DNA from 4 places in the Comamonas sp. wu1-DMT genome. Region 4 is predicted to be linked to each of the others. Evidence: predicted binding sites of a transcription regulator. Region 4 holds the regulator's gene; each other region holds the start of a gene.
What was found. The regulator LexA, encoded in region 4, represses DNA repair genes until DNA is damaged. The targets are predictions, from matches to a motif close to ACTGTATNNNNATACAGT.

Region 1 (7,803 bases), on a different contig from region 4:
AGGCGAAGCAGAAGGTGAAGCACAGCAACGCCCCGCACGCCAGCACAAGCCCCGCAGCAACAACCGCGTCAACAGCCAGCGCAGCCAGGGCCAGCAAGCTGTCGAACGCGGCGAACGCAACTCCGATCGCGGCGCAGAGCGCAACGGCGAGCGCAGCAACTCCTTCGGCCCGAGCGAGCGTGCTCCACGCCCCCAGGGCAACAACGATCAGCAGCGCACTCCCAAGCGCGGCGGCGCCCGCCAGTTCGGTGATCGTGAACGCGGCAACCGCTACGACGACCAACCCCCCCCGCGCCGATGCGCACCTGGGCACGCAGCAAGGACATGCCCGCCACAACGGCGCGCGCGGCAGCAATGCCGGTGGCCAGCCAGATCCAATGCGCACCAGCGTGGACAGCATGGCTGACCGTGGTCGCCGTGGCGGCTTTGGCGGCGGTCGCGGTGGCTTCGGCGGAGGCAATCGCGGTGGCAACCGTGGAGGCTTTGGCGGCGGTTACGGCCGTTAATCCACGGCGTCTATGGCTGAAGGTGTGAAACTACCTTCAACCCAACCTCCTGAAGGGCTGCAATCTCCAATATTGCAGCCCTTCTGTTTTTTCCAGCTGCAGCATCGCTGCGTGCTGACAGCCGACAGCAAGCCAGCCGACCTAATATGGGCTCCAGATGTGCGAAGCTTGAGCTTCCGCTCTTGGCATGTTCTTTTTATCTGCGTTGAACTTATGACATTTCTTACCAAGCCTGTTTTCTCTCATGCCAAGCGCACGCAGTCCGTCTGGACCCAAAGCATGCTCAAGCTGACGACAGTGGGCTCGGCAGTGCTATTGACGGCCTGTGCCAATGTGCAGCTGCCGCCCTGGGCTGGCATGTCAGGCCCTGCAACGGCCCCAGCCCCCTCCGCAGCAAGTTCTCCTGCCGCCCCTTCGGTGATCAGCCAGGCGGTTGCCCCTACGCCACAGCTGACTGCCCTGCCCTATAACCCGGCCATCGAGTCTCGCTTTACCGACCCCACCACTCTTTATGACACTCCGGGTCTGGGTAGCGGGCGACAGCAGTTCAGCACGCAGACAGAAATTTCTGCATGGTTGCAATCAGTGAGCAGCAAGGCTGGTAACGGCTCGCAACTGTCCACCGTCACTATCGGTACCTCTCAAAGAGGACTGCCGATTCAAGCGCTTATTGCGACTCAAGGCCAAAGCACCCAGGCAACAACCATCAACAGCAGCGGCAAACCCACTGTGCTCTTGGTCGGCGGCCAACGTGGCGACGAACCTGCCAGCACTGAGGCCCTGTTGGTCGTCGCACGTGAACTGAGCCAGGGCGGCCTGCTGGCGCCCTTGCTGCAGCAGACCAACATCATCATCGTACCCCGGGCCAATCCTGATGCGGCAGGCACAGCCAGCCACGTCACAGCAGACGGCACAGACCTCGTTCACGATCATCTTCTGCTAAGCACTCCGGAAGCACAGGCCCTCGCCCGCCTGACCCGTAACTACCGGCCTGCAGCTGTGATTGATCTACGTGAATTTGCAGCAGCTGGCACGTTGCTGCAGAAATTTCAGGCCGTGCAGCGCTACGACGTACTACTGCAACCCGCTGCCACGGCCAATGCACACGAATTTGTCAACAAGGCAGCACGAGAGTGGTTCAGCCAACCCATACGCAACGCTCTCAAGCAGGCAGAGCTCAGCAATGAATGGTTTTTTCAGCCCAGTGCTCAGCCTGAGGACAAATCAATGTCCATGGCCGGTTTGACTGCCGACACTCTTGCCAACACCAGCAGCCTCAAAAACTCTGTCGCTCTGCTGATAGCCAGCCGCGGCTCCGACCTGGGGCGCCTGCACATTCAGCGCCGCGTGCACAGCCTGGTCACTGCGGCAACTGCAGCACTGCGAGCCACGGCCGAGAAATCAAAAAACCTGAAGCAGGTCGAATCCTTTGTGTCCCGCGATATTTCCGCTCTCGCTTGCCGCAACACCCTGACCATCCAGGCCAAACAAACACCTGAGCAGCGCACCATCCGCATGCTGCAGGCCGAATCCGGCCAGGAAATCGAAGCCCGTGTGGACTGGAATTCATCGCTGAACATAAAGCCCGAACAAAGCCGTCCCCGCCCATGCGGTTACTGGCTGTCGGCTGACTCAGGGCGAGCCGTCGACCGTTTGCGCCTACAGGGAGTGCAAGTCATGCAGATTGCAGAATCTGGTCAGATGCTGGCAGAAAACTACACCCCATCCCGTACCGGCAGCAACACCCCCGTGCTGACGCGTGGCGCCATTGAAGCGCCAATGGGCAGCTACTACATCACCCTCAACCAGGCAAAAGCGCATTTGGCGACTGCAGCTCTCGAACCTGACACACCCTTCAGCTATGTAAGCAAAAGCCTGATTACTGCCCCCACGGACATTGCACGCGTCGTCGCCGCACCATCGGTCGTTTTTGAAGAAGAAATGGAATGAAAATATAGAGGCAAGATCGCAGAGTCTTAAATGCACTCTGCGCACACTGCTGATGCAGAAACAAAAAGCCCATTCATGCAATTGCATGAATGGGCTTTTTCTTCGCTTGGCCTGCCCGACAGGGATCGAACCTGTGACCCACAGCTTAGAAGGCTGTTGCTCTATCCAACTGAGCTACGGGCAGATGATTGATTTCACTAGGTTTCTTCGCTCTGGACTCAACCTAGATTTGCGGAGCGCTCCGCATTGGTCATTTCTCGTTTGATATGACCGATCGTTATTATGCCTTGGTTCGGGCCGCCTTCGGTACAACGTACGGCAGGTATGCATCCACCGCCAAAAGGGTCGCAGGAGGGTTGATGGCGGTCAATTGATATACTGTATGCATGTACAGCCATCGACTCTTGAGCGGCATGCCCGTCCAACTCACTGCCTCCCCAGTTGCTTTGCCTCTGGCAGATTGCAGCGTGCGCGCAGGCTTCCCCTCACCGGCCGAGGACTTCTCGGGGAAGCGGCTGGACATAGCTGAATTGCTGGTTGAGCACCCCCAGGCCACATTTCTACTACGCGTGGCCGGGCCATCCATGCGCGAATACGGCATCGATGACGGAGACATGATCTTGGTCGATCGTGCGCTGCGCCCCCGCCATGGCAGCATCGTCGTGGCTATCATTGATAGTGACTTCACTGTCAAAGTGCTGCACACCGCCAGCGGCTCCTGCAAACTCAGGGCCGGCAATCCCACCTATCCCGACATCGTGCCCAAAGAGGGGCAGACTCTGGAAATCTGGGGCGTCGTAACCAGTTGCATCAAGCGCTTTGCCAGGTGAACACATGCACATTCCCGCCAAACGACGGCCAGAGTTTGAAGCGGCCCGCGTATACGAGTACCCCGAGCACCTGCTCGCCTCGCTAGAGGGGGTGCCAGCTGCACCGGGCGTCTATATTTTTCATGCCGCCGAAGGCGAGTTGCCGCTGTACATCGGAAAAAGCATCAACCTGCGCGCCAGGCTGCTCTCGCACTTTCGCACCGAAGATGAGGCCCGAATGCTGCGCCAGGCAGCGCGCATCAGCTTCATACGCACTGCTGGCGAAATCGGGGCCCTGCTGCTGGAAGCGCAACTCATTAAGCAGCAGCAACCGTTGTTCAATCAGAAGTTGCGCCGTAACCGGCAACTGTGCGCGCTGCAGCTGGCCAGCGATCAGCCGCAAGTCATCTACTCGCGAGACATCGACTTTGCCAGCACACCCGACATTTTTGGTCTATATGCAAGCCGTCATTCAGCCCTTGAGGCGCTGCGTGATCTCGCCGATCAGCACAAGCTTTGCTATGGCGCGCTGGGCCTGGAGAAGCTGGCCCAAGGCCGCGCTTGCTTTCGCAGCATGGTGCGTCAATGTGCCGGTGTCTGCCACGGCGTAGAAACCTCAGAGCAGCATCGGGCCCGGCTCATCGAAGCCCTTGAAGGCCTGCGCGTGGTGACCTGGCCCTTTTCTGGAGCCGTCGGCATCGAGGAAAAGTGCGAGGACATGCGGCAGATCCATGTCATCCACAACTGGTGCTACCTGGGCAGCGCCCCGACCGTGCAAGCCGCGCGCAAGCTCAACAGCGTGGCCGCAGGCTTCGATGCGGACGGCTACAAGATCCTGTGCCGCCCCATCCTCGGCGGCAGCGCCAAGATCATCCCCTTGTAGGGGGAGCAAATGTTTGCGCTCATCGACGGCAACAACTTCTACGTCAGCTGCGAGCGGGCTTTCCGGCCCGCTTTGCAAGGCATTCCTGTCATCGTCCTGAGCAATAACGACGGTTGCGCCATCTCACGCTCCGATGAGGCCAAGGCCCTGGGCGTGAAGATGGGGCAGCCGTTTTTTCAGTTGCGTGATCTGGTCGAGCACAAGGGCCTCGTCTGCCTCTCACCTAATTTTGAGCTGTACGGCGACATGAGCGACCGCATGATGTCGCTGGCTGCCGGTCTGGGCCCCACCCAGGAGATCTACAGCATTGATGAGTCATTCATCGGGGATCTGGACGGCGTGCGGGATCTGACGCGCCGCGCCTTTGCTATTCGGGCACGCATCCTGAGATGGACAGGTATCCCTACATGCATAGGCCTGGCCCCCACCAAGACCCTGGCCAAGCTCTGCAACCATGTCGCCAAGGACTCGGAGCGCAAGCCTGGCAGCTATCCCGCAGAGCTGCAGCGGGTCTGCAACTGGGCCGAGCTATCCGAGCAGCAACGCATCGATATCCTCGGCCGCACCGCCGCTGGCGAGATCTGGGGCGTGGGCCGGCGTATCTCGGCCCAGCTGGCCGAGCAAGGCGTGCTGACGGCACTGGACCTGGCCAGGCTGCCCGCCCATGCCGCGCGCGATGGCTGGAGCGTGGTGCTTGAGCGCACCGTGCGCGAGTTGCAAGGCGTCAGCTGCATGAGCTTGGAGCTGGCCCCAGCTGCCAAAAAGCAGATTGCATGTACCCGCAGCTTCGGCCACCCCATCACCACCCTCCCCCCACTGATTGAAGCCGTGAGCGAATTTGCGACCAGGGCCGCAGAAAAGCTGCGCGCTGGCGGCTTGCGCGCAGGTGCCCTGCATGTTTTCGCGCACACATCGCCATTTAGGCCCGGCCCCAAGTTCTACAACATGGCCGTGATGCAGCTGCAGCCCCCATCCTCCGACACCAAGGCCCTCGTGAATGCCGCTGTGCGCGGCCTGCGCATGATTTATGAGCCCGGCTACCAGCTCTCCAAGGCCGGAGTGATGCTGCAGGATCTGTGCCCGGCAACCGTTCACCAAGGCGACCTGCTTTTCGAGGAACCAGGCCGCGATCAGAGTAAGCTGATGGAGGCCATGGACAAGGTCAACAAGCGCTTTGGCAAGGGCACGGTGCATGTCGCCAGCACTGGTGTGCCCGAGTTGGACGAGAGCGGCTGGCGCATGCGACAAGAACGCCGCACACCGAGATACACCACGAAACTGGATGACATTCCCATTGCTAGGGCTTAAGGACGATGACCTTCTATGCAATGTTACAAAAAACAACAAACACTAAATGTAGTGCCAAGTGGCACGTTTGTACGCCCCAAACACTAGATGTAGTGTCCATTCCAAGAAGTCACCGATCACAGAAGTGGCAGGAAGTCAAGAAGAAGTATTAAAAATATCTTTACTGAGCTAAACTAGCCCCAACACACCCGCCACACGTCCTAGCTTCGGCTAGGGTCTGCCTTAAAAAGCAGCGTGCAAAAGGCGGGTTTTTCATGCCCGAAAGTTCTTAGTGTGTCCCTAACCACTTTCACTAAATCGGCGTCAAATCCCAGCACGCTGCTTACCAAGCTCGAAGGCCAAGGTCTTCAAGTGGCGGATCGGTCGACGGCGCTCAACTATCTCCAATATGTTGGCGGCTACCGACTCAAGGGATATTGGCACCACCTCATCGACAAAGCAACCAATCAATTCCCACAAGGCTACAGCTTTACTGATATAGCTAATCGTTGCGAGTTTGATCGAGAGCTACGAGCTGCGACGATTGAAGCCATAGACAGGCTAGAGGTTGCAATTCGATCTAGCATCGCCAATTATCTAAGTCAGAAACATGGCCCACATTGGTTCTTAAAGCCATCCGCATTCAAACCCACAAAAGCATGGGGTCTTGGCCAACTTCTCCAAAAAATTGAGAGTGAAGTAGGCCGCGGAAAGAACAATTTCGTGAAGCACTACTTCAGCAAGCACGATGACCCGTACCTTCCTCCAAGCTGGTCAATTAGTGAATGCGTGAGCTTTGGCCTATGGTCAAGAACCTACGAAATCCTGCGCGATACCAATGACAAAAAGGCAATCGCCATGAAGTTCAACATTGATCAACCCAATGTGTTCGCGTCTTGGATTCACGCGATAACAGTTCTTCGAAATGTTGTAGCACATCACGGCCAACTCCTCGGCAATACTCAAAATGTCAGCCCTTGCGAGTACAAGAGACTGGGAATCATTTTTAAGGACAACAAGGAGTTCTTTGCCTTAGCCACTGTTATTCAGTACATGCTCACCCAGACATCGCTACCCAATCGCTGGAAAGCAGATCTGAAAGCCATCTTCGACAAATATCCAACCGTCAAAATCTTGGAGGTTGGGTTCCCACAGAATTGGGAAACCCAGCCTGGCTGGTGAACTCAAAAAGGGCTCTTGCAGCTCTATTTTGCCGTTTCATCGCAAAAAAAAATCCCGGTGGAAGCAAGTTTGCGCATCTACTGCAGACGCTCGATTAGCGCCCTGTCTACCTGTACCTGCCCCTTCAGGGCGTTGACTTGGGCGTCCCGGCGCTCGACCAGTCCGACAAGCTGGCCAACCACGCCCGCGCCTCCCGCAGCAAGGGCTGCGAGTCGCTGGTGCTGATCTGCGAGATCTCGGCAGGCACCGGCGTCACCGGCAAGCTGGGCGTTGCGGGTTGCCGCAGCCCTGATGTCGTGCTGCAGGCCTGCAATGCGGGCAGCATCAGCAGTGCGCCCAGCCTCCAGACGGGCCATTTCTTGCGTGTAGTCATGGGTGTTTTCCTGTTGGGCAGCACCGTGCCCAACCACGGCCGCCGCTTTCTTTTCTGTAGCTGCTTGCGCTTGCTGAGCCTGCGCCGCCGCCGCTTTTGACTGTGAAGTCTCGACCTTGGCCAGCCGCTGGGTCTGCACTGCCAGCAGCAGGGCAAGGGCCAGGGCCAGCCACGGCCAGATCCGGGACGCGCCGGTCATGCCAGCCCCCGCTCGCACAGATGGCGCTCTGCCGCGCGGCGTTTGACCAGGCCAGGCAACTGCTTGCCGCCTGCGAAGGTCCAGCGGCTCAGCTCGGCGCAGGCTCCGTCAATGTCGCCCGCATTGGCCTTGCGCACCAGGGTGCTGCGGCAGAAGGCGTCATCCCCCACGTTGAAGGCAAAGCTCAGGAAGGCCGCCCGCTGTCCATCGGTCAGCGGCGCACGCACGCAGCTCAGGGCGTCGGCATGCTTGGCCAAGTCCTTGTAAAGCATCTCCTCGCACTGCTCACGAGTGAACGTCTGCCCATCGCGCAGCTCGGGGCCGGTATGCCCCGTGCAACTGGTCAACACGTTGACCGGGTCGCGGTAGCTGCGCAGCACGGTGCCCTCGTACTTCTGCACCAGGGGCACGGCCAGGGCCACGGCAGCGCCGCCAATGGCCGCAATCAGTTTTTCTTTCCAGCTCATCGGCTTGTCACTCCTTTCATTGCAGTCCAGAAGCCCACACAGGCACCGCCCAGCATGACGATGGCTGCCAGTGGCTTGGCAATGGCTGCCACCCAGTTCAGCACCTTGAATGCCCCCTTCATGGCGGTGAAAAATTCCAGCATTTCC
Region 2 (7,803 bases), on a different contig from region 4:
ACATCGCCGTGCTATCCGCTGCGCCGGTCTGGAGGTCGTTGCTTGCGAAAGAAGCTTTTAACTTAGCGCATCCAACTGATCTGAACTGGCTGAATCAGAAAGGCTCCTCCGGGAGCCTCCTTGCTTAGACAGAAGAGCTGTTTAATCCACAGCGACCATTACCGACGACGCTTTAATGACGGCATATGCGTTGTCGCCCTCTTTCAACCCCAGGGACTGGGCCGACGTCGAGGTGATAGAGGACGTGACTCTCACACCAGGGGCAACTTCCAGTGTCAATTCCGTGCTGACTGGGCCCGTGACAATCGAGATAACCTTGCCTTGCAAGACATTGCGAGCACTGATTTTCATAGTATCTGTATCTGAAGAAATGACGACGGACAAGAGCATATATTCAGCGACTTGATGGCTGTAGAATCTCTGCCATATAGAGGTCCTATCAGCCGCTGTATGACTGCAATGGGCCGAGCAACGACGGCCGCAATCGCTTGTCGGCTGCGGACATTCGCCAGCATGGTGTGAATAAAGGAATGTGGTCGGTCAAACAGCTTGTCGATCTCGTGCAAAGTATCGCCAGCTTTCCAGCAATCACACATCAGGACCTTCTGAAATTCCGTGTAGTAAATCCGCGATCTTTGCACTCCTTGCACCAGAGGCCGTCATTGTGTTGAATTGACCAGTTGAACCACAACCTAAAGTCGACATTGGAACAGGCGACAGAATCCAGTCATCAGTCGTCTCAACGTTACGTCTGGGTTCCGAGCGAAGCTCGCCCGAAACGGGTTTATGCCACAGCATCTATATTTTCCGTATCTACTTTCTAAGTTCTTGCAGTCTTGAAATAGTGCTACTCTGAATCAAGTTCCAGCTACGAAGAAATTCCTTTTTATAGTTAAGAGTGATTCTTGATTGGAATTGTTCTATCTCAAAGAAATGCGTGCATATAGCTTGGTCACCGCGAGAATTTCCACAACGGATAAGTGCACTAACCTTACCATCTTTATCATTTTTAACGTAAATATCAAAATCTCGCATCAGCGATTTTTTTACCACAGAAGAATCAATAGTCAATGAGAAGTGCCGCAGTTCATAGATGGAATCAACCTCCCTATAAGAATAATTAGGATCTCTATTAATTTCCTGAAAGCTTCTCTTAAGAAAATGGCCATCTCCATAATATTCACCAGCTGTTAACGTAACTCTAATTACAGAATTTAGTGACTCTGAATTTTTCAATAAAGTAAAATTAGGATGGCTTATCCCAAAGCCGAGACTACGAAAATTCGAGCCCCAACTCCTAACCCTCTCTCCTTTTTTTCCATAGCCCCAACCAGGATCACCGTTATACTCAACATTCCTTACATAATTATGGGGAAACTCAAATTTCACATTATTTAAGCTACCAATAAAATTCTTTGAATTTTCATTTTTATCTAACGCAAAAGTCAGCCCATGTGACGTCAATATTAGAAATATAGTGGCAGCAGTACATATAAGTATATTATTCATAAGTAAATATTTATGATGCAACTCATCAAGCAGAAGACCTAAACATCATTTCAAAATGATGAGCGCATTGATGATGATTTCCAATATGCAACCATATATTAATATTGGTCTCATATAACGATCTTGAAATCGTCTAGGCGCGGCCAATACTGCAAAGAATGCGGCGATCAATGCAAACATGCTAATCAAAATAGCGCCAAGAAAATCCTGAAGTGTTGCAAACGAGCGCAGAGCGTTAATCATCAAAGCAGCGGAGACTGCACTTACTACTAGGAAAATGATTCGCATCCACCATTGATGTTCTTTCGCGACGATTCGATCGTCATCAGCCATGGCAGATCGCGCTCGTTCTACAGGTGCAGGAGGAATTCTGGGCATGACTCGCGGTCTTCACATCTCGGAGCTGTGTGAACTCTGGTGCTCCCACAAAAGGCCTACTACTCCCGATAGAAACACGACCAGCACAGCTGGCCATAACGGAGGCTCACTTGGCAATGCGAATAGGTAGATCAACGCGACGCTACAAAATCCGCCGATTACGCTGACATACATGCGCCCATGGCTCCAATCGTTGAGGAAAACGAAGGCAGCAGCGAGCATCGTTTGCAAGAATTTCCACATTTGGTCATGCTAACAGCGAAGGCCTCTTCTTGGCCAACTCCAAAGACTCTGCTCGATTCACCGCTGCCGCTCAAGGCCATACCCTTTGCCTGTCTCTCAGCACCAAGTAGCCCACTAAAGCCAAGCATGAGCCTACTAGCAAGTAAATCGCTCCCGCAGCCAAGGCCCCAAATGCCGGGGTAAAAAGCTCGGCAAGCAAGAGTGAGATTCCACATATTGCCTTGCAGCTGGCTCCTTCGACATGGATCGCACTGCGAATCAAAATGGCGCTTCCATTCGCAATACCGAACACACCAAGAATCAAGATAAACCAACCAAAGACCATAGCCTCACGACGCATTTCTGACCTTCAAAGAGTGTGCTGGATGACCTATCGCGTCCAAGTGTAACTGCTCAGCCTGATTGAAAGAATTCTGACCGACAACTGTGGCAGCGCACGATCCCAAAGGGGCACTGGCCAGTTAAAGTAGAGCCCACTTATTGAGAGCTCTGCCCAATTTCGTAGGGATTGAGGCAATAATTACGCTACCGCTATAACAACTGAGGCTTCGGATGTCGCCATTCTGGCTCTTTGCGCTCGCCGTGTTTTTTGGCTACTTGGCCTACGACGCATTTCAGTTTCACCGTTCGGCGAATCATCGGGTTTGGGCAGCTCCTCCAGCGTCAGGCAGAGCTGTTGGCGCCGACCCTTTGTCGGTACGAGAACAAGGGACTTCGCGCTCTCATAAGTACACCGGGACTGAAGGCATTCCAGGATTGCACTGGGTGTTCCTGGCGATGGCTTTGGCATGTGCCGCAGCGGGCGTATATTTTTTGATATTCAATTAAGTCCATTGCATTTCTTGACCGAAAATTTAAATTGGTCGATTTAAATATGCGTACAGTGCGTAGGTCGCCATTAACAAAAACAACAGCATCAATGCCTCCAATGCAATTATCCCCACCCAAAATCGTACAGGCTCATCTGCTCTGTAGGTGGTAGACGTCCGCGTCCGTATAACGCCGTTCCTAATCGAAAAAATCGGATAAATGATTGCAATGGCCAAAAAACATATCCAGCCAAGCGCAGCGACACAAGTCGCAAGGGTTCCTCGGCCAAGGAAACCAACGAAGACAGGTGAAAGCAGTCCAAACGTAAGACACGCTGCGAGTGGAGTAAAGTTTTTTTTGAACGTCAGTGCGCATACACCTCACCAGATTTGGACGAAAAATCAAACGCGCTTGTCACCCGAATCGAAAGACTCTAGCAATGGCAATGATAGCGAACGAACATGCAAAAGCTGCACTGTTTATCCAAACAACGATCATGGCGATGAATTCAACTCGCAACCCCGCCCATATTGCCGCTGACACCACGTTGCGTTAGCCTGCGGGCTCCACTATTGCTCAGGAGCCTGCCATGTCCCGTCGTTTGGTTCTTTCTGCCAGCACCGCCCTTGCGGCTGCCGCACTGATTGTTGGTTGCGGCGCCATGGGGTCGTCGGGCGGCAACCCCATGAGCTTCTTCATCACCAGCACCAACCCCGGCAAGGGCGGCGACCTGGGCGGGCTGGCCGGGGCCGACCGCTACTGCCAGTCGCTGGCCGCAAACGTGGGCGCAGGCAACAAGGCCTGGCGCGCCTACCTGAGCAATGTAGCGCTGAACGGACAACCGGCCGTCAATGCGCGCGACCGCATCGGCAACGGCCCGTGGCGCAACGCCAAGGGCGTGGTCATTGCCACCAGCGTGGCCGACCTCCACAGTGCCAATGCCAAGGTTGGCAAGGAAACCTCGCTGACCGAGAAGGGCGAAGTCGTCTCGGGCTTTGGCGACGAGGTCAACCGCCACGACATCCTCACCGGCTCGCGCCCTGACGGCACCCTGGCCGTGCCCGAGCCCGGCAAGGACACCACCTGCGGCAACTGGACCAAGAGCGACGGCGGCTCTGCCATCGTGGGCCACCACGACCACAAGGGCACCAATCCCGACCCTGTGGCCAATGCCTCGTGGAACTCGTCGCACGGCACGCGCGGCTGCAGCGTCGAGCAGCTCCAACAAAGCGGCAGCGCCGGTCTGATGTACTGCTTTGCCACCAACTAACCCGGATGAAAGTGCGGGCTTCGTCGGCCCGCGCCAGTTGATGACAAGCAAGCGCTGCCCCTGAACGGCCCTGACGGTTCAATACCCTACTCTGCTTGGCCATTGAATCGGCGCTCAGCTAGGCCAAGATCTGCAATCGACAAGCCGGCATCTGATGAGCTGGTGCTCGGTCCACTATTCATGAAGTGATCTTGCTCATATAATTAGCCACCATATTATATTTTGGCTAACTAATGAAGCTTGAACAGAAGTACCAGGCGCTAATAGAAGAAGCACAACGACGCAAACTTCCCGATGTGGATGGCATCCAGCTGTGCTTTCAAGTGCTGTCGATGGCTGCAAACATCGACCGCGACTGCGCTGCTTTGCTGGCCCCTCATGGTTTGTCTGAGGGGCGCTTTGTGCTGTTGTTCCTTCTCGATGTGGCGCCTGACGGACTCGCACCCAACGCGCTGGCCGAACAGGCTGGCGTGACCCGCGCCACGGTGACCGGCCTCTTAGACGGACTGGAGCGTGAAGGTCTGATTGAACGACACGCCAACGCCGAAGACCGCCGTGCTCTTTGCATTCGACTGACATCAAAAGGAAAACAACTAGCCGGTACCGTTATCGACCAGCATGGTCGGTGGATTGCAGGCTTGTTTGGCAACCTGTCTGTAGATGAGCGAAAGCAGTTGGCAGCGTTGCTGGAGAAAGTACGAGGCCCTGAATCGGACGTTGAATCATGAGTGATCAAGTCCGCAAGGGTGCGACGCGCACCGCTGACATTCCTCGGGACGTTCTTCATGCGCTATCGCGCGGGGAGTTGCAATGTGCGACGCTGGCTGAGTGCCTAGCAGTCGACCAGGCCGTACTGGCACGAACACTCTTTCCGGCACTTACGGCTCACGCACTGAGCACGATCGATGAAGCCTGCCAACTGGGTGTGCTCAAACGCATGGCCCGTATCGGCGCAGTCTTGCTGGAGGACCTGGGTACAAAGGGCATCGCACAGTGCCAAACGCACCGCGCCGATATGGCACGAGGCTGGGCGTGTTTCATGATCGGTGCTCAGCCTAACCTGGATCTCAGTGCACGGCTGGTCGCAATGCGCCCGTTGGCAGACGATGCCCATTTTGGTGTGCGTGAATGGGCTTGGATGGCGATGCGGCCGCACCTGGTGCAAGACCTGGCTGCGGCTATCGCTCAGCTGATGCCATGGACACAAGATCCTTCCGAACGTGTCCGACGATTCGCGTGCGAGGTTTTGCGTCCCCGCGGTGTGTGGAGCACGCATATCTCACAGCTCAAACGCTCGCCCGAGCAAGCACTGCCTTTGCTCTCAGCTCTGAGTAACGACCCTTCGGTCTACGTGCAGGACTCGGTCGCCAATTGGCTCAATGATGCCGCCAAGGACCAGCCAAACTGGGTGCGTGACATCTGTGCCCAATGGCTTCAAAGCACCCAAGCCGCCGCCACACAACGTATATGTCAACGCGCACTGCGCAATCTCAAGTGAAAGTGGAACCATGTCTCATTACCTTGTAGAGCTCTACACCCCCAATTCGGCTTGGCTCGCACTGTCCGCCGAACAAAGGCAACACTTTCTTGGCGGCATCGGACTCGCATTGAATCAACTCTCCAGCCTCGGTGTCGAAGTCCTCTCCCTGGCAGAAACGGACTCCAGCATTGACCAGGGAACCGCGCATACATTCCTTGGTATTTGGCGCTTTCCTGATCAGGCCGCTCGTGACGCTCTGCTGGCAGGCATCAAAGCCAGCGGCTGGTACGACTACTTTGACCATGTGAATGCGGCCAGCACTCAAGGGGCCGCGGATATTCACTTGGCTGCTCTAGCTGCCGCGTAGCGCAGTAATTCCGGTAATGCCGTTATGCATCTGCAATGCATGCGGCTAGTCATTTTCCAGCCCGCTAATGCCCGCTTAATGGCCACCCGCCACAGTCGCCACTGCGGGCTGGCCAGCTTTCGGCATAGCATATGCAACTCAACATGGATCCCCGGATTCGCACAGAACCGGGTGCAAGATCGAGTGGAAAGCATGCGACATCAGCGTGGGTTCACAACACCTGAGTTGCATCAACCGCTACACTGTACATATGCACAGTCATCGTCTCATGAGTGGTATGCCCGTTCAACTGATCGCGTCCCCGGTTACTTTGCCGCTGGCTGATCGCAGCGCACGCGCAGGCTCGCCCGCCAATGACTTCGCTGGCAAGCGGCTGGATATTACTGACCTGCTGGTCACGCACCCCAAAGCCACGTTCCTGCTGCGCGTGGCAGGCCCATCCATGCAGGAACACGGCATCGATGACGGCGATATCGTCGTGGTGGACAGGGAGCTGCGCGCCCGCGATGGGAGCATCGTCGTGGCAGTTGTCGAGCGCGAGCTCGTCATCAGAGTGCTGGAGAGCGATGGCAACACCTGCAAGCTCAAGGCAGGCGCCCCCACCTACCCCGATATCCTGCCTCAGGAAGGACAGACGCTGGAAATCTGGGGTGTCGTCACCAGCTGCATCAAGCGCTTTGCAAGATGAACACAAGTGCACGCCAGCCCAACACGGGCGGCCCTTGAAATCTGATTAGCCCCCAGAAAAGTGCCTGCTAACGAACAAAGGCAATGTAGCTCTTTACATTGCCTTTTTCTTTGGTCAAAAGATAAAAGCGGATTGCACCTTACCTAAGGCACAGATTGGGCTGCCTCAGCTTTATTTATCCTTTGGTATCTTTTGGATCGTTCCCATAGCTGTGCTTTGCACGTATCTGACTATTGTCTCCACGATGAATAGAGACTTCCGCCCCAGATTTTTTGGCTAGTTCGCGTGTGGCCTCAAAAACTGCTTTCTGTGTATCGCCCACAACGCTTGCCCTAGAAGCGTCATGACGTTCGCCGCGCCACTTCCCGTCGGCGCCTTGATAGACGTTGTAATCTTTTTTTGACATGAGCTCCTCCATTCAAAGGTCAAGTAAAAAAAACACTTTGTGCAATTGGCAAGTCCTGTGTTCACGCCTGAACCCATAACTTCAGATGTTCCCATCAGTTCCTCCTCGCCAAGCACTGCGCGATCTTATACTTTTCACGTGGCTAATAGGGATACGTCGAGCTTAGAATCATCCACTCTTCCTTCTACAAATATTTTTCTCCGAGCTTTAAAAACATGGACAGCATCACGATTTCTGACTGGCTCATCGTTACTGCGACTCTACTAAACCCACTGATAGCGGTTCAAGTGACCCGTTTTCTTGATAGTCGCAATGAAGCTCGAGCGCGAAAAATAAGTGTTTTCAAAACTCTAATATCAACGCGCGCCTATGCACTCTCTTGGACGCACGTCGAGGCACTAAATAGGATTGATCTTGAGTTCGGAAAGGGAAGCAAGAAAGAGCGCAGTGTCATTGAGGCATGGAAGGCATATCATGACATACTTAGCAACAATCAAATGTCTCCAGAGCAATGGGGAAGCAAACGTATTGATCTGCTCGTGGATCTTCTTCACAAGATGGCTATTGTTCTTGATTACGACTTTGATAAAACACACATCAAAAATTCTTCATACGCTCCACGCATTCATTCAGAGACAGATGCTCAGCAAGA
Region 3 (7,803 bases), on a different contig from region 4:
GTGATGATCTTTTCGGGAGTGGAGTGAGCCACTTCCTCGATGTCCATACCGCCTTCGCTGGAAGCGATCAGGGCAACCTTCTGTGTGGCGCGGTCGGTCACCAGCGACACATACAGCTCGTTCTTGATGTCGGCGCCGTCTTCGATGTACAGACGGCGAACCTTCTGACCTTCGGGGCCGGTCTGGTGAGTCACCAGCTGCATGCCCAGGATCTGCTCGGACAGCTTTTGCACGTCCTCGATGGACTTGGCAACCTTCACGCCGCCGCCCTTGCCGCGGCCACCAGCGTGGATCTGGGCCTTCACCACCCACACGGGTCCACCCAGCTTCTGGGCTGCTTCAACAGCCTCTTGCACGGTAAACGCAGGAATGCCACGGGGAACGGGCACACCAAATTGGCGCAAGATTTCCTTGCCTTGGTATTCATGAATCTTCATGACTTTGTCTCTCTGAACTGAGGGGAAATACCCGCTTGCCACCGACTCGGGGGAGCCTGGCCATCGGGTTCATATGACATGGCGAGCAGGAATGTACCATGCTGCACCGCGCAAAACGACACCTGAACATGCGCAAAATCCACAATTTCGCGCAACTTTGTCGTGTTCCGGAAACAGCTGCAATGCCTTGAATTCTTTAGGGAAATTATTCCTACACGATATCTTTTCTTCCCGCAACTTTCTTATGTCTTATATACGAGTCAAGGACATTGGGGCAGCGGCTGGCAATGTGCTGACAACTGCGAATAGCTGCAGCGTCTACTGGGCCATTCGCGCGAGACTTGGCTCAGAACGTGATTGCGATCTCTACGCAGCCGCGTTGGAGCGCAATCGGGATGAGTTCGAAGCGATGGCTCGCCGCTTGCACCGGGGTGCAAGCAAGTGACAGCGCACAGAAATCGCCCGATTTCGCTCCAACCCTCCGGGACAGGGGCTTTGCGGACGCCCGGTCAGGGGCAGTCTGCGGCGTTGCCTCGCCGGCCGCGCAAATCCTCGCAATAGCACAGCTATTGCTGCGGTATCGCGCGCGGGGGGCCGCCCCCTAGCATCCCATCCCGCAAAGCCTCTGTCGCGGCGCGAGGAGAGCTCAACCACGTTCTCAAAGACAGGCAGTGCACATCCCTGACGAGATTCAAGGACAATCACCGTTCGGAAAGCGGCAATGGTGCCGCAGGCAGCGGCATATAAACCAAGAAATGCGCGCGCCGGTGCAGGAGAAAATGCAATGGCAAAAGTCTTTATTGACGGAGAAGCAGGAACCACGGGGCTGCAGATCCGTGATCGTCTGGTCGATTTTGCAGGTGTGGAACTGGTCAGCATCGACCCCGCACTGCGCAAGGACCCGGCCGCCAAGCGCGCTCTGATTGCCGGTGTGGATCTGGTCATCCTCTGCTTGCATGACGATGCCGCCCGTGAAACCGCAGCCATGGTGGACTCCATCACCGCAGAGACAGGCCGCGCCATCAAGATCATCGACGCCTCCACCGCCCACCGCACGGCCGCAGGCTGGGTCTACGGCTTCCCCGAGCTGCGCGCCGGCCAGCTCGACGCCGTGAAGAGCGCCACCCGAGTCTCCAATCCCGGCTGCTACGCCACGGGCGCCATTGCCCTGCTGGCACCGCTGGTGGCTGCCGGCCTGATTCCCGCCGACTACCCTGTGAGCCTGCCCTCCGTGTCCGGCTACACCGGCGGCGGCCGCACCATGATCGAAGCCTATGAAGGCGGCGATGCTGCACCTTACGAAGCCTACGCTCTGGGCCTGTCGCACAAGCACATTCCCGAAATCCTGCACTACACCGGCATGACCCGCCGCCCCGTGTTCATCCCCGCCGTGAGCAACTTTGCCCAGGGCATGCTGGTGCAGTTGCCGCTGCACCTGGATCTGCTGCCCGGCGCACCCAAGGCCGCCGACCTGCACGACGCCCTGGCCAGCCATTACGCCCAGACCAACACCAGCGCCAACTGGGTCAGCGTGCTGCCGCCCACGGACGACAACAAGCTGGCCGCAGATACCCTGGCCAATACCAACAAGCTGGAGTTGCGCGTGTTTGCCAACGAGCAATACCGCCAGGCCGTGCTGATCGCGCGCCTGGACAATCTGGGCAAGGGTGCCAGCGGCGCTGCCGTGCAGAACCTGCAGATCATGCTGGGTCTCTGAGCACGCCCAGCATCTGCTGAAACGGCCCTAAGGGCCGTTTTTTATTGACTTCGCGACGGTGATCAACACTTGGCCCCGCTCCGGACAAACCATAAGATCAATAGCTTGCAGCGCTCTTCAGTCAAGGAGTTCAATACAGAAAATGCATCGAATCATTGCCAGAATTGCGCACAAAGCTCCTGTTTTAAAAGCGCATCTCCATGAACCCCACTGAAGCCGCCGCCCGGCGTGCCACGCTCATCGGCCTGCTGGCCGTGCTCTGCTGGAGCTGCACCGTGGGTCTGATGCGCGCCGTGGCCGAGCCGCTGGGCGCCGTCGGCGGCGCGGCCTGCCTCTACACCATGGCCGCCATCTGCATTGCCGCAGCACGCGGGCGCAAAGGCTGGCGCGAGCTGGCACGCTGGCGCAGCATGCACCCGGCCTATCTCTGGGGCTGCGGCCTGCTGTTCGTGGTCTATGAAATCTGCCTGTCCGTGGCCGTGGGCCTGGCCCACGACCGCAGCCAGGCCATGGAAATCGGGCTCATCAACTATCTCTGGCCCAGCCTCACCATCGTGCTGGCCGTGCTCTGCGGCCAGCAGGCGGCTCGCTGGTGGCTTTGGCCAGGCGTGCTGATCTGCCTGTGGGGTCTGGCGCGCGTGCTGGGCGGCGACAGCTTCAGCCTGCCGATCATGTGGAGCCATGTGCTGGGCAACCCGCTGGCCTATGGCATGGGTTTTGCGGCCGCTCTGCTCTGGCCGGCCTACTCGCTGCTGGCGCGCCGCTATGGCGCCGGCTTCAACGCCGTAGGCCTGTTCGTGACCTGGACTGCCATCGCGCTGTGGCTCAAGTGGTTGATGCTGGGCGAGTCACAGCCCATGCTCTGGAGCTGGCTCACCGCCGGCCAGGTCTTGCTGGTCGGGGCGCTCACGGCACTGGGCTATAGCTGCTGGGAGCACGGCATCCAGCATGGCAAGCTGGCCCTGCTGGCCGCGGCGTCCTATTTCACACCCGTGCTCTCGGCGCTGATGGCCAGCGCCCTGCTGCAGGTGCTGCCGGGCTGGAGTTTCTGGCAGGGCGTGGCCCTGGTCACGCTGGGCTCGCTGGTCTGCTGGTGGGCTACGCGCAGCCACCGACATTGAGCCGGCGCCAGGTCGGCCGGGCGCTCAGGCGGTCAGCCAGATGCCCAGGCCAAGCACGGCGGCATGTCCGGCAAGCAAGATCCACAGCAGCGTCCAGGGCGGCTCGGTCAGGCCCTGCAGCATCTCCTCGATGCGAGCACCCAGAAAGGCGCGCAGTGCCGGGTCGTCCTTGCCGCCTTCGCTGCCCCACTGGGCACGCGTGCGCCCCCATTCCTCGAGCAGATCGGACAGCGGCAGGCGATTGAGCACGCTGCGCACCACGAACTGCACAGCGCGCCCATTGCCCACCCAGGGCTGCAGATGCTCCATCGCCGCGCCCACGGTGAGCAGGTCGGCCGCCTTGTGCATGGCCTGGTGAGCGCTGGGCAGGGCCTCGATGCGCTGTGCCAGCATGGCCGCCAGGCGCTCGGCCAGGCCCTGGCCGTAGCGCGCCACCAGCTTGCCTGCCGCCCGGGCGCGGCCCAGCTGCAGACCGACCATGAGGTAGGCGGGAATGATGAAGATCAGCACCACGGCCACCAGCAGCGGCGGCGACATCAGCAGGCTGATCACGGCGCCGTAGATGCCGGTATGGGCCGAGGCATGAATGCCCTGGCCGGGATCGGCCATCAGACGGGAAAAATAGAACACGGCCGCGCCGCAGCCCAGCACCAGGGCCAGCAAGGCACCCAGCATCAGGCCGCCCAGCAGCGATTTTCCGGCACTCAGGCCCACGCGCAGGGCGGATGGGGCGTCAGGGGGTTGCGAAGCAGTCAGCACGTGGGTCCCTCCGATATGAGAAGCTGTTGCCGCCGCAAGCGGGCAGGGAGCGGGCTGCCGCCTCAGTCCTCGTCCTCGCTGTCGGGTGCAGGGGAGTATGGGGCATCGCGCAGCACGCGTGAAGCCACGCTGGACGAAAAGCCGCGCGAAGCCAGAAAGCGCAGCTGCCTGGCCTTTTCCTTGAGGTCGACGGGCACGCTGCCAAAACGCTTGCGCCACAGCTCGCGCGCACGCTGCAGCTCGCTGCCGCGCAGCTGCTCGCCCGCCTGGCGCACGGTCTCGTCATCGAGCCCCTTGCTGCGCAGATCATGCACCAGACGCGCTGCGCCATAACGGCCGGCCTTGCTGCGCAAGACAGACTCGACCACGCGCTCCACGCTGATGAAGCCCCGCTGCTCCAGCTCGTCGAGCACGGCATTCAGATCGTCGCCCTCCTCCACATGGGCGGCCAGCTTGCGCTGCAGCTCCAGCCGCGAATGCTCGCGCTGCGCCAGCAGCTTGAGGGCGCGGCCCTTGAGTGAAAGTTTGGCAAAGCTCACTACGCATCTCCAGAAACAAAAAGGCGCAGGACGAACCTGCGCAAAGATGGCAAACCTTTTGAGCAATGAGGCCCGCACTCAAACACTGGCGCTCACCAAGCCAGGGACATCAAGCAGGGGCCGCACCCGCAGCGAGGATGTCATCCCCTTTCGCGAAAGGCGCATCGCGCCTCAGGGTGACTGAATCAACCTTCAATCACGCCGTCCTTGTCCACCTTGCCCTTGCCGCCCTTGGCAGGCTTGGCCTCGGCAGCCGCAGCACCGTCCACGGGCAGCAGCTTGATGCCCAGGCTCTCGCGCACCTTGTTTTCGATCTCAATGGCCAGCGCGGGGTTCTCGCGCAGGAATTCACGCGAGTTGTCGCGGCCCTGGCCGATTTTTTCGCCGTTGTAGGCATACCAGGCACCGCTCTTTTCCAGAATCTTGGCGTTCACGCCCATGTCCAGAATCTCGCCTTCGCGGCTGATGCCTTCGCCAAACAGAATGTCGAACTCTGCCGTCTTGAAGGGGGGCGAGACCTTGTTCTTCACGACCTTGACCTTGGTTTCGTTGCCGATGGCCTCGTCGCCCTTCTTGATGGTGCCGGTGCGGCGGATATCCAGACGCACGGAGGCATAGAACTTCAGCGCATTGCCGCCGGTGGTGGTCTCGGGCGAGCCGAACATCACGCCGATCTTCATGCGGATCTGGTTGATGAAGATGACCATGCAGTTGGTCTTCTTGATGGTGGCCGTCAGCTTGCGCAGGGCCTGGCTCATCAGACGGGCCTGCAGGCCGGGCAGGGCGTCGCCCATCTCGCCTTCGATTTCGGCCTTGGGCGTCAATGCGGCCACCGAGTCGATGACGATCAGGTCCACGGCACCCGAGCGCACCAGGCTGTCGCAGATTTCCAGAGCCTGCTCACCGGTGTCGGGCTGGCTGATCAGCACGTCGCTGAGGTTCACGCCCAGCTTCTGGGCATAGCTGGTGTCCAGCGCATGTTCGGCGTCGATAAAGGCGCAGGTGCCGCCCTGCTTTTGCATCTCGGCAATGACCTGCAGCGTCAGCGTGGTCTTGCCCGAGGATTCGGGACCGTAGATTTCGATCACGCGGCCACGGGGCAGACCACCTACGCCCAGCGCGATGTCCAGACCCAGGGAGCCGGTGGAAACGACCTGAATGTCTTCGATGGCCTCACCTTCACCGAGCTTCATGATGGTGCCCTTGCCGAACTGCTTTTCGATCTGGGCCAGGGCTGCAGCCAGGGCTTTGGCTTTTTCGCTGTTGGCGTCGTTGGTCTTGGCGATGGCGTTCATATCAGGCTCCGAAGTAGGTGAATGACTGTCTGTGGCCAGTCCTGTTTTTGCATTCAGGCTGGATGCTTGAACAGTAGTTTAGAGGCTGATTCTGCAGATTTATTTAAATATTTAGTCAGTTTGCCTTACTATTTACCCATGTCAGAAATCGCCCCCGTCACCCCGCCCGCCGATGCCTGGCGCCAGACCCATCTGGGTCGTTTGCTGGGCCATGCCATGCGCCGCTTCGATGCGCGCGTGCTGCAGCTCATGGCGCGTGCAGTGGAGGTGCCGCTGACGCTATCCAATCTGGCGGCGCGCGACAAGGTGGGGGCAGCCCATATCCACATCACGCGCCATCTGTCGCTGGCTGGCGACCGGCTCACCGATCTGGCCGACAAGGCCGGCATGACCAAGCAGGCCATGGCCGATCTGGTGGCGCAGTGCGAAGCCTGGGGCCTGGTCACGCGCGAGGCCGACCCGCATGATGCGCGCGCCAGGCGCGTGCGCTTCACCGATACGGGTCTGGCCTGGCTGCAGGCTTTTCACGACGCCGTAAGCCAGGCCGAGGCCGAATTTCGCGAGGCCGTGGGCGCGGATGTGGCTACCGTGGTCGCGCTGGGCCTGGAAGCCTATGCCGAAGGCTACTGAGATTCTGTATTGACGCCTTCTTGACGCCTATGAGCGGCTGTCGAGAATTGCCCCGAACGGCCATGAGCCATCCCTACAATGGCAGCAAAAGTGCAAACAGGCACACATAACAAGCAGGAGACACACATGCGCATACTGATTGCCGAAGACGACCAGGTGCTGGCGGATGGCCTGCTGCGCACGCTGCGCAGCTCGGGCGCCGTCGTCAGCCATGTGGCCAATGGCAGCGAGGCCGATACCGCCTTGCTGACCAGCAGCGAATTCGATTTGCTGATTCTCGATCTGGGCCTGCCAAAGGTGCACGGCCTGGAAGTGCTCAAGCGCCTGCGCGGGCGTGGCGATGCGCTGCCGGTGCTGATTCTCACGGCCGCCGATTCGATCGAAGAGCGCGTACAGGGCCTGGACTATGGTGCCGACGACTACATGGCCAAGCCGTTTGCGCTGTCCGAGCTGGAAGCGCGCGTGCGCGCCCTCACGCGTCGCGGCATGGGCGGCGCCAGTTCCACCATCAAGCATGGCCCGCTGGTCTATGACCAGACCGGCCGCGTCGCTACCATAGACGGCAAGATGGTGGAGCTGTCGGCGCGCGAGCTGGGCCTGCTGGAGGTGCTGCTGCAGCGCGCAGGCCGCCTGGTCAGCAAGGACCAGTTGGTGGAGCGCCTGTGCGAATGGGGCGAGGAGGTGAGCAACAATGCCATCGAGGTCTATATCCACCGCCTGCGCAAGAAAATCGAGAAAGGCCCGATCCGCATCGCCACCGTGCGCGGCCTCGGTTACTGCCTGGAAAAGATAGCACCCCCCTGAGCGGCTTTGCCTAAGCGGCCCCCGCCGCTTCCCCCCGAGGGGGACGATGGCCTTTGCTGCGGGGCGGCCCTTGCTGGTCATCCCTGAGTTGGAATACGCCAGTTTTACAAGCATGAAAATTTTTCAGCGTGAGCAGCGATCCCTCTTCGGCGAGATCCTCGACTGGATGCTCACGCCGCTGCTGCTGCTCTGGCCCGTGAGCCTGGCGCTGACCTGGCTGGTGGCCCAGGGCCTGGCCAACAAGCCCTTCGATCGCGCGCTGGAGTACAACGCCCAGGCCCTGGCTCAGCTGGTCATCGTGCAGCGCGGCAAGGTGCAGTTCAATCTGCCTCAGTCGGCCAGCGAGATCCTGCGCGCCGATGAATCGGACACGGTGTTCTTCCAGGTCAGCGGCACCAGGGGCGAATATCTGGCCGGCGAGCGCGACCTGCCGCGCCCGCCCTCCGTCGACGAGGACACGCCCACCGGCTCGGTGCTGCTGCGCGATGAGGAATACAAGGG
Region 4 (7,803 bases):
GCAGCGACCGTCTGGCTGAAGCCTGTGCGCAGCTGGGCCTGTCCGGCGACGATGTGGTCGTCAATGTGCAAGGCGACGAGCCGCTGATCGACCCCAAGCTCATCGAGGCCGTGGCGCAACTGCTGCTGGCCCGCCCCGAAGCCAGCATGGGCACGGCCGCCCATCCTATTGATAGCCTGACGGATTACCGCAACCCGAATGTGGTGAAGGTGGTCTGTGACGTCAAGGGTCTGGCCAGCTATTTCAGCCGCGCGCCCATCCCTTTCTCGCGCGACCACGGCGATGAGGCCTGGTGGCAGACGGCTGCCCCCAGGGCCGGTCACACAGGTTTCACACCGCTGCGCCATATTGGCATCTATAGCTACAAGGCCGGTTTTCTGCGCGAATTCCCACAACTGGCACCTGCACCGACCGAAGCCATGGAGCAGCTTGAGCAGTTGCGCGCCCTCTGGCACGGCCACCGCATTGCCGTGCATATTACGCCCGATGCACCGGGTGCCGGCGTCGACACGCCCGAAGACCTGGAGCACGTGCGCGCTGTTTTTGCTGTTTGAGAAAAAGACCTGCGCACTTTGGCGACACCGGTCCGCAGGCCGTCTTCTTCCAGGGCTGCTCAGGCATCAAGCCGGCAGCAGCCCCGTCGGCGCACACAGCCCCAAAGGGCCCTGGGCCAGTCCAGGAAAGCGCTGATCGCTATACTTTCCGCATAGTCCGAATAGCATATGTAACGGCTTCGGCACCTGGATTACAACTACAGCAATCGCGTTTGCAGCGGATACATGCCTTCAATTGGCCGCACTTGTGACAGCCTTGACTGAATTGTGTAAGCCTGTGTTGGTCTTGTGCGTGCTATCCTTGCCCGCGAAAAAATACGGCCCGGGGACTACGGACGACCACCCGTCTGCCTGGGCCAGCAAGAATTTCTACTCTCCTCAAGGATTTCCATGAAACTGATTTTGTTGGGTGCACCCGGCGCCGGCAAAGGCACTCAGGCGGCCTTCATTTGCCAAAAGTACGGTATCCCTCAAATCTCCACGGGCGACATGCTGCGCGCCGCCGTCAAGGCTGGCACCCCTCTGGGTCTGCAAGCCAAGGCCGTGATGGACGCCGGCCAGCTGGTCAGCGACGATCTGATCATCAACCTGGTCAAGGAACGCATTGCTCAGCCCGACTGCGCCAAGGGTTTCCTGTTTGACGGCTTCCCCCGCACCATCCCCCAGGCCGACGCCATGAAGGCCGCCGGCGTGAAGCTGGACTATGTGCTGGAAATCGACGTGCCCTTCGACGCCATCATCGAACGCATGAGCGGCCGCCGCAGCCACCCCGCCTCGGGCCGCACCTACCATGTCAAGTTCAACCCTCCCAAGGTGGAAGGCAAGGACGACGTGACCGGTGAAGACCTGGTTCAGCGCGAAGACGACAAGGAAGAAACCGTCAAGAAGCGCCTGGACGTCTACAGCAGCCAGACACGTCCTCTGGTGGACTACTACAGCAACTGGGCCAAGGCCGATGCAGCAGCGGCCCCCAAGTACCGCGCCATCAGCGGCACAGGCAGCGTGGAAGAAATCACCGAACGCGCTCTGGCCGCTCTGGCTTCCTGATCGTCCTGATCACTCGCTCATGGAGCCTTGCCGACTTTAGCGGCCAGGCATCTCTGGGCAAAAAAGGCTGGAGTCATCACCGGCCTTTTTTGTTTTTGAAGCTCGCGCTCCCGGCCTTCCGGCCGACATCAGTCCGGTGCGGAAAAGCTGTACCAGGAATGGCGCTGGAGCCATCAATATTCATAGCTGCCCGCGCCTACATTCATTGGATTTCAGAGCAAAACACTATGAATACTCTTTATCAATGAGGGCTAGAAGCTCTCATAACAAGAGCATCAATCCAATGCGTGAGGCCAGCCCATCAGCTCCAGCATCAGGCTGATTCTGGTCTTGGCCGCCGGCAGGCTGCTCACACGGCTATCCCCCGCTCCCTCGGCCTGCACCACCTGCCCCTCCTCGCACCGGGTCGTGATGCGCAAAGCCATGCCCTGCGCCTGCGCCCAGTCCAGGGCTGACCCCAATGCCTGATGGAGTGTGCCATTGCCCGTGCCCACCACCACCACGGCACGCACGCCTGCCGCATACCAGGCCTGCATCACCGCCAGAGCTACGGCACTGTTGCAGCCCGCATGACTGTGCAGCAGCTCCACCAGGGGCCAGTGATCTGCGGGCGGTAAAGCGATTGCAGTGGAGCTGGCCGCAACGACCGGCAGCCCGCCTGTTGCCCAGCGCAGCCGCCCCTCTTCCACCCAGCCCTGCGGGCCGGCACCACTGCCATCGAAGGCATCCACACGATAAGGATGCACCTTGCGCACCTGGCGTGCACTGAACACCCGGCCCGCCACCACGGCAAGCACACCGCGGCCAGCAGCCTGCATGTCGGCCGCACAGGCCACGGCATCGCGCAGATTGCCGGGGCCGTCAGCCGAAATGGCTGTGGCCGGGCGCATGGCGCAGGTCAGCACCACGGGCTTTGCCGGGTGCAGAACACATTGCAGAAACCAGGCGGTTTCCTCCAGCGTGTCGGTGCCATGGGTGATCACGATGCCGCTCACGTCATCACGAGCGAGCAGCTCGGCACATCGCAGCGCGAGTGCATGCCAGGTCGCGTGATCCATATCCTTGCTGTCCAGCTGCGCTAGCTGCTCCACCTGCAGCGATGCAGAAGCAACGCGCTCCAGGTCCGGCACGGCCTGCAGCAGCTGAGCCACGCCCAGTTGGGCCGCACGGTAGCCCACACTGGTGCCCGCCTGCTCGGCGACACCGGCAATCGTGCCGCCCGTGCCCAGGATGACGATATTTTTGTCAGGTTCCACTTGCAGTCCTCTTCAAACTGATTAAAAATACAGGTACTGGATGAACACACAGTATTCATCATCGATCGATCAAGGAATGCCCATGGACCACCCCAAGCTCACTCCCCGCCAGCAGCAGATTCTGGACCTCATCCAGTCCAGCATCGCTCGCACGGGTGCGCCCCCTACCCGGGCCGAGATTGCCAGCACCTTTGGCTTCAAGTCGGCCAATGCTGCAGAAGAGCATTTGCAGGCACTGGCCCGCAAGGGCGTCATAGATCTGGTCAGCGGCACATCGCGCGGCATTCGCCTGCGCGCCGATACCGTGCGCACCATCAATGCTGCACGCGGTGCCAGCTTTGCGCTGCCGCTCACGGCACTGGCTCCGCTGGTGCTTCCCCTGGTCGGCCGCGTCGCTGCCGGCTCGCCTATTCTGGCCCAGGAACATATCGATCAGAGCTATTCGGTCGAGCCCAGCCTGTTTGCCGCCAAGCCCGATTACCTGCTCAAGGTCCGCGGCATGTCCATGCGTGACGCGGGCATCATGGACGGCGACCTGCTGGCGGTACAGGCTACGCATGAAGCGCGCAACGGCCAGATTGTGGTGGCCCGCCTCGGTGACGACGTGACCGTCAAACGCTTCAAGCGCACGCCTCAGGGCATCGAGCTGCTGCCCGAGAACCCCGACTACAAGATCATTCACGTCGATCCTGAAGAGCCATTCGCCATCGAAGGCCTGGCCGTAGGCCTTATCCGCAACAGCATGTTCATGTAACGGGCAGACGGCGTCCCTCCGCCTATGCAGCGGAGGCACTGAGCCTCTTTCCCTCTCAAGCCCAGGTGGTAGGCGCGAAGCCGTTGAGCTTCGCCCTGGGCGGAGCTTTGCCTGAAGAACGCAATCCTGCCCTTATCCATGCCGCAAGGTCATCAAGAGGAGTTGCCAAATGGGATTCGCCACATCACTGCAGGCTTTGACACGCCTGACCCTTAAAGGGCAGCCTGCCACGCTGTCGCTCAACCCGAACTTCTGCTCTGATGATGCAAGCGAAGCCGCTGCAGAACCTGTATCCTTCACTACCAATCGCCCAAAGGCGAAGCAGATCAGCATTCCTGTCATACGCGCCAACCGCGGCCGCAGTCGTCTAGGCAGCAATACGCTTTGTCCTCAGACCTTTGCAGCGACACCAGAGCTGCAATCGCCAATAACCGACGAGTCTAGGCAAGCAGCTTCTCCACGACTTCTCAAGATCGTGCAGCGTGAGCCGCGCAGTCAGCCCGAATGCCTGCTGATCTGCGGACGCATGGCCGATGTCTGTGCCGCGCTGGAGCGTATGGCACTCCATGAGCAAGCAGCCCCGCAAGTCTGAAAGCTCAGTGAGGTTTGACTGCCTGCACTCGTGCAGCTCTGAGCCCGACCCGCGATAGGCCTGCAGGCGATGCAACAAAGCTTCCATTGCATCCAACAGGAAGCCACCTCAACGCTCTTGGCCCATCGGCCGGCAGATATGGCGCCAGACAACTCTGCCAGCAGTGCATAGGCAAAAACTCGATGTCGCCAGAGCAGGCCCTCTATATTGGCGCCGAACGATCTGGATCGCCATGTAAATTATTTGCTGATGTTCTGCCTGTGCCTGTCCGCCAGAACGCATTTCGCACAAGCCTCGCAGCCTTCTAAACTCCTTGTCAGGCGCGAATATGCGTCAGAACGGATACCCGGATCAGGGTATTGCAGCACCTCTTCGACAGTGGAAACATTCATATACACATGTCAATGAGGGCGTCTTATGAGTGCCTACCGCAAGCTCTTGCAGCACATACAGGCCAAAGACGCCAATGGAGACCTGCGCCTGATTCTGGTCTATCAGAGTTTTGATGAGGTCGACATGCCGCATGGCGTCTCCATACGACCGTCTGCCATTTACTTTGAAACTGCCGATCATCAGGAGGTCAACTGGCTCAATCCACAGCAGTTCGAGATAGAGGCCACTGGCGAAATCCTCAATCGCGTTCCTCCTTCGCCCGAGGAATGAGACAACTCGACGCGATCGACCCCGTTACAGAGTCTTACCTCCTGTCTACAACTCTGCTGCATTCAAGAACTAGGCATTGCGCAGCTCGAAATATTGGAATAAATTGATTCTCAGGCACATCTTCCGGCATCAGGAGGCTGAACATGTTCAAGCACCTGCTCATTCCCACCGATGGCACCAAACTGTCAGAGGCTGCCGTGCGTGCTGGCGTTCTGCTTGCGCGTGAACAAGGCGCCAAGGTGACCGGCCTTTATGTCATGCCCGATTACCGCGCCATCATCTACGGCGCAGACGCACTGCTGACTTACAACAGCACAGAGTTCGAGCGAAGTGCCAACAGCGATGCAGATGCGGCTTTGCAGTTCGTTGACCAGATTGCCAGACCTGAAGGCGTACCCTGCAACTTTGTGCGAGTCACCCACGCCTCTGTTTACCAAGCCATTGTTCACCAGGCGCAGGAATTGCAGTGCGATCTGATTTGCATGGCCTCACACGGTCGCAAAGGTATTGGCGGAATTTTGCTGGGCAGCGAAACCCAGCGCGTCCTGACGCACAGCCATGTCCCGGTGCTGGTACACCGGCCCGCCTCCACCGGCAAACATTAAGGAGCCAAAAATATCGAATAGCAGTCCTGCATCTTGCACGCTTGCCTCGGTACAAGATGGGCAAGCGACTTGCAAGTCATGGCTGCAAAATGCAGGCCAGCCAGTCAGGAGCTGCTGGCCGCACCCGATGGGGCAACCTGTCAACCGTTCAAACGCGTCAGCAACAGTGCAAGAGCGATAAACGGCGATTGAGGCCAAAGTAACGCCTCTGCCAACTATTCAAATGCATTGACTGTGTGAGCTGCAGAACCGGATCGAGAGGACCCCAAAACTTGCCCGCCTTGCGCGGGCATTTTTTTTGGCTGCTAGGCACATCGCTCCGATACTTCTCCCAATCGCTCACGATGCCCAGGCAAGGTGAACAGAATCTGGAGATTCTGCGAGTCCATTTGCTGCACCACGATGGAGCCGTCTTCGTGCAGATAGATCCGCACAGTGTGTGCATCATCCAGATCCCAGTGCGCAACGCTCGTATTCACCCCCCGCCAGCCATGCTCCTCGCACAGCCGACGCCGGCGCAAGGCCTTCAAAAATTCCTGCGAAGCACCAAGCTCTGCATTGGTTTGCACCCAGCTGTCGATCACCAACTCATAAGCCATCTGCTGCGTATGGCAAGGCTTGGCCAGCTTCATATGCCTGATCCAGGCATCTAGACGGGAGGCAAAAGTGTATTGCAGGTGGTGGGACATGGGCTTTTTTTGAATTCAGTAGGGCACAGGGCTAGATCGCCACTTGCGCATCAAAAATCAGAATTTTCCTACGCCCAATTTACCGAAAAGTGCAGCAGAAACAAAATCTACATCACCAATAGGTTCAGGGTTTAACACTGCTTGACGACCGGCCTGAGAGACAACTGGCAGAGCGAGACTTGCCAGAGCCACGGTGAACTCTGAGCCTGCACGGTGACATATCTCAAGGATTGGATAAGCTGGCTTTTGGACGCTTGCCAGCTGCTCAGCCACCGCATTGCCTAGTATTTCGGGAGCACCTACCGATGACTTGCCTGTTGGAATTCAGGCAAGGCGATTCAGCCCTGCTTTCGTTGACTCAGGCCAGAGCATCGTCATCCTGAAATTCAATGCGCCTCTCTCAAAATTGTCATCATCAGGCAATTTTTACGTTCAAACCCATGCCGGCTCAGAATAGATTTCATTAAAAAAATCTATCTTTTCACTCAGTTACTTAGCACGGCCACTTCATCAAGAAAAGATGACAGCGGCACCGGCAAAGCACCTCCCCAGCGCTTCAGAGAAGCTCACACAGCAGATCTGCTCTGTCCATTAGCGCGATCTGTAAGTGCCTACATACTTCCTTACATCCTCTTGATACAACATCAGTCAAATGCAATGAAATGTCAGCTCGCAGGTCCTGCGGCAAGTCGTTGAGCAACAGGGAGTGTCGTCATGAGAAAAGTTAATCCTGCCGCCAAGAACGCGAACCGCGCTTTTGTCCGTCTGCACACGTATGTGACCAAGCAATTCGACTGGGATCTCTTCACCAAGGACTACCGGGTAGTCCTGCACACTGACGAGGATGGAGGCGTCACGCTCTACATCGTCAAGGTCTTCGACAAGGATGGACAGCCTGCCGCACTAGGGCCAAAGATCCCTAACCAGATTACGTTCTCTTACCGTCAGGCTCCCATCATGTCGGTATGGACAGAGTTCTTTAACGACGGCAAATTCAGTTGGCGCAATGTCTCCTGCCGCTAGGGCGCAGCGGTGGAGGATGGTGAATTGGCTGTCGGCATAGACACCCGTCGCTGCGCCAGGAGCGCCATCCTGTCCAACACATTCAGGAGAGTTGCATGACCCGCTTCCAACCGATGCTTGCAACTGCTGCCCTGCTCAGTCTCATGACGCTACATCTCAGCAGCAGCTCCATGGCGCAGGCCGCCTTTACAACCCCGGGCGGCTACACCAACTCCTACAGCGGCCAGATCACGGGCAACGGCATCGTGCAATACGGGCTCGAAACGCGGCCCTTCCAGCGCATGACCGTCACGCTCAACACCAACAATCCGTCCAGTCAGATGAACGTCTTCAAGGACGGCTCTGCCCAGCCTCTATGCCAAGGCTCGGCCAACAACAACATCTGCACCTTTCGCATCGAACGTGGTGCCAGCTATCGCGTGCTGATCTTCCTCACGCGTGAAGCCGCCCAGCGCGGCGAAAGTGCACGCTTTACGCTCACCACCGAAGAAAGCACCTGACAGCTTGACTGCCGTCAAGAACCCCTCAGTCCATGGCTTGTAAACTGGCTTCAACAGATTCAAAGTGAAAGCCCGTTACACAATATGGAAAACTTTCCCAAAGACATCTACACCGAGCCC

Region 1: V8Z78_RS22420 (LexA family protein) is a predicted target of LexA. The motif match lies at 2,834-2,851, and genes of this name have one in related genera.
Region 2: V8Z78_RS19760 (LexA family protein) is a predicted target of LexA. The motif match lies at 6,299-6,316, and genes of this name have one in related genera.
Region 3: recA (recombinase RecA) is a predicted target of LexA. The motif match lies at 5,926-5,943, and genes of this name have one in related genera.

What each region holds. Positions count from the first base shown of each region.
Region 1 is NZ_JBANEM010000020.1:67,285-75,087, forward strand. Features, by position in the region: partial or broken gene V8Z78_RS22405 (DEAD/DEAH box helicase) at 1-506, shown strand, start outside; gene V8Z78_RS22410 (M14 family zinc carboxypeptidase) at 720-2,456, shown strand; tRNA gene V8Z78_RS22415 (tRNA-Arg) at 2,564-2,640, opposite strand; gene V8Z78_RS22420 (LexA family protein) at 2,870-3,286, shown strand; gene cho (excinuclease Cho) at 3,291-4,148, shown strand; gene V8Z78_RS22430 (Y-family DNA polymerase) at 4,158-5,456, shown strand; gene V8Z78_RS22435 (Abi family protein) at 5,730-6,617, shown strand; gene V8Z78_RS22440 (hypothetical protein) at 6,695-7,189, opposite strand; gene V8Z78_RS22445 (lysozyme) at 7,186-7,656, opposite strand; gene V8Z78_RS22450 (hypothetical protein) at 7,653-7,803, opposite strand, start outside.
Region 2 is NZ_JBANEM010000015.1:41,383-49,185, reverse strand. Features, by position in the region: gene V8Z78_RS19795 (TOBE domain-containing protein) at 142-351, opposite strand; gene V8Z78_RS19790 (hypothetical protein) at 814-1,509, opposite strand; gene V8Z78_RS19785 (hypothetical protein) at 1,555-1,842, opposite strand; gene V8Z78_RS19780 (hypothetical protein) at 3,530-4,210, shown strand; gene V8Z78_RS19775 (MarR family winged helix-turn-helix transcriptional regulator) at 4,444-4,938, shown strand; gene V8Z78_RS19770 (DNA alkylation repair protein) at 4,935-5,708, shown strand; gene V8Z78_RS19765 (DUF6616 family protein) at 5,719-6,057, shown strand; gene V8Z78_RS19760 (LexA family protein) at 6,335-6,745, shown strand; gene V8Z78_RS19755 (DUF2188 domain-containing protein) at 6,921-7,151, opposite strand; gene V8Z78_RS19750 (DUF6680 family protein) at 7,367-7,803, shown strand, end outside.
Region 3 is NZ_JBANEM010000024.1:22,894-30,696, forward strand. Features, by position in the region: gene sucC (ADP-forming succinate--CoA ligase subunit beta) at 1-437, opposite strand, end outside; gene argC (N-acetyl-gamma-glutamyl-phosphate reductase) at 1,222-2,154, shown strand; gene yddG (aromatic amino acid DMT transporter YddG) at 2,355-3,275, shown strand; gene V8Z78_RS23765 (hypothetical protein) at 3,300-4,034, opposite strand; gene recX (recombination regulator RecX) at 4,097-4,573, opposite strand; gene recA (recombinase RecA) at 4,759-5,868, opposite strand; gene V8Z78_RS23780 (MarR family winged helix-turn-helix transcriptional regulator) at 6,007-6,498, shown strand; gene V8Z78_RS23785 (response regulator) at 6,625-7,302, shown strand; gene V8Z78_RS23790 (sensor histidine kinase) at 7,415-7,803, shown strand, end outside.
Region 4 is NZ_JBANEM010000007.1:177,000-184,802, reverse strand. Features, by position in the region: gene kdsB (3-deoxy-manno-octulosonate cytidylyltransferase) at 1-554, shown strand, start outside; gene adk (adenylate kinase) at 945-1,601, shown strand; gene V8Z78_RS12420 (asparaginase) at 1,877-2,857, opposite strand; gene lexA (transcriptional repressor LexA) at 2,940-3,611, shown strand; gene V8Z78_RS12410 (hypothetical protein) at 3,781-4,203, shown strand; gene V8Z78_RS12405 (hypothetical protein) at 4,621-4,866, shown strand; gene V8Z78_RS12400 (universal stress protein) at 5,010-5,471, shown strand; gene V8Z78_RS12395 (hypothetical protein) at 5,777-6,103, opposite strand; gene V8Z78_RS12390 (hypothetical protein) at 6,875-7,183, shown strand; gene V8Z78_RS12385 (hypothetical protein) at 7,279-7,683, shown strand; gene V8Z78_RS12380 (FABP family protein) at 7,768-7,803, shown strand, end outside.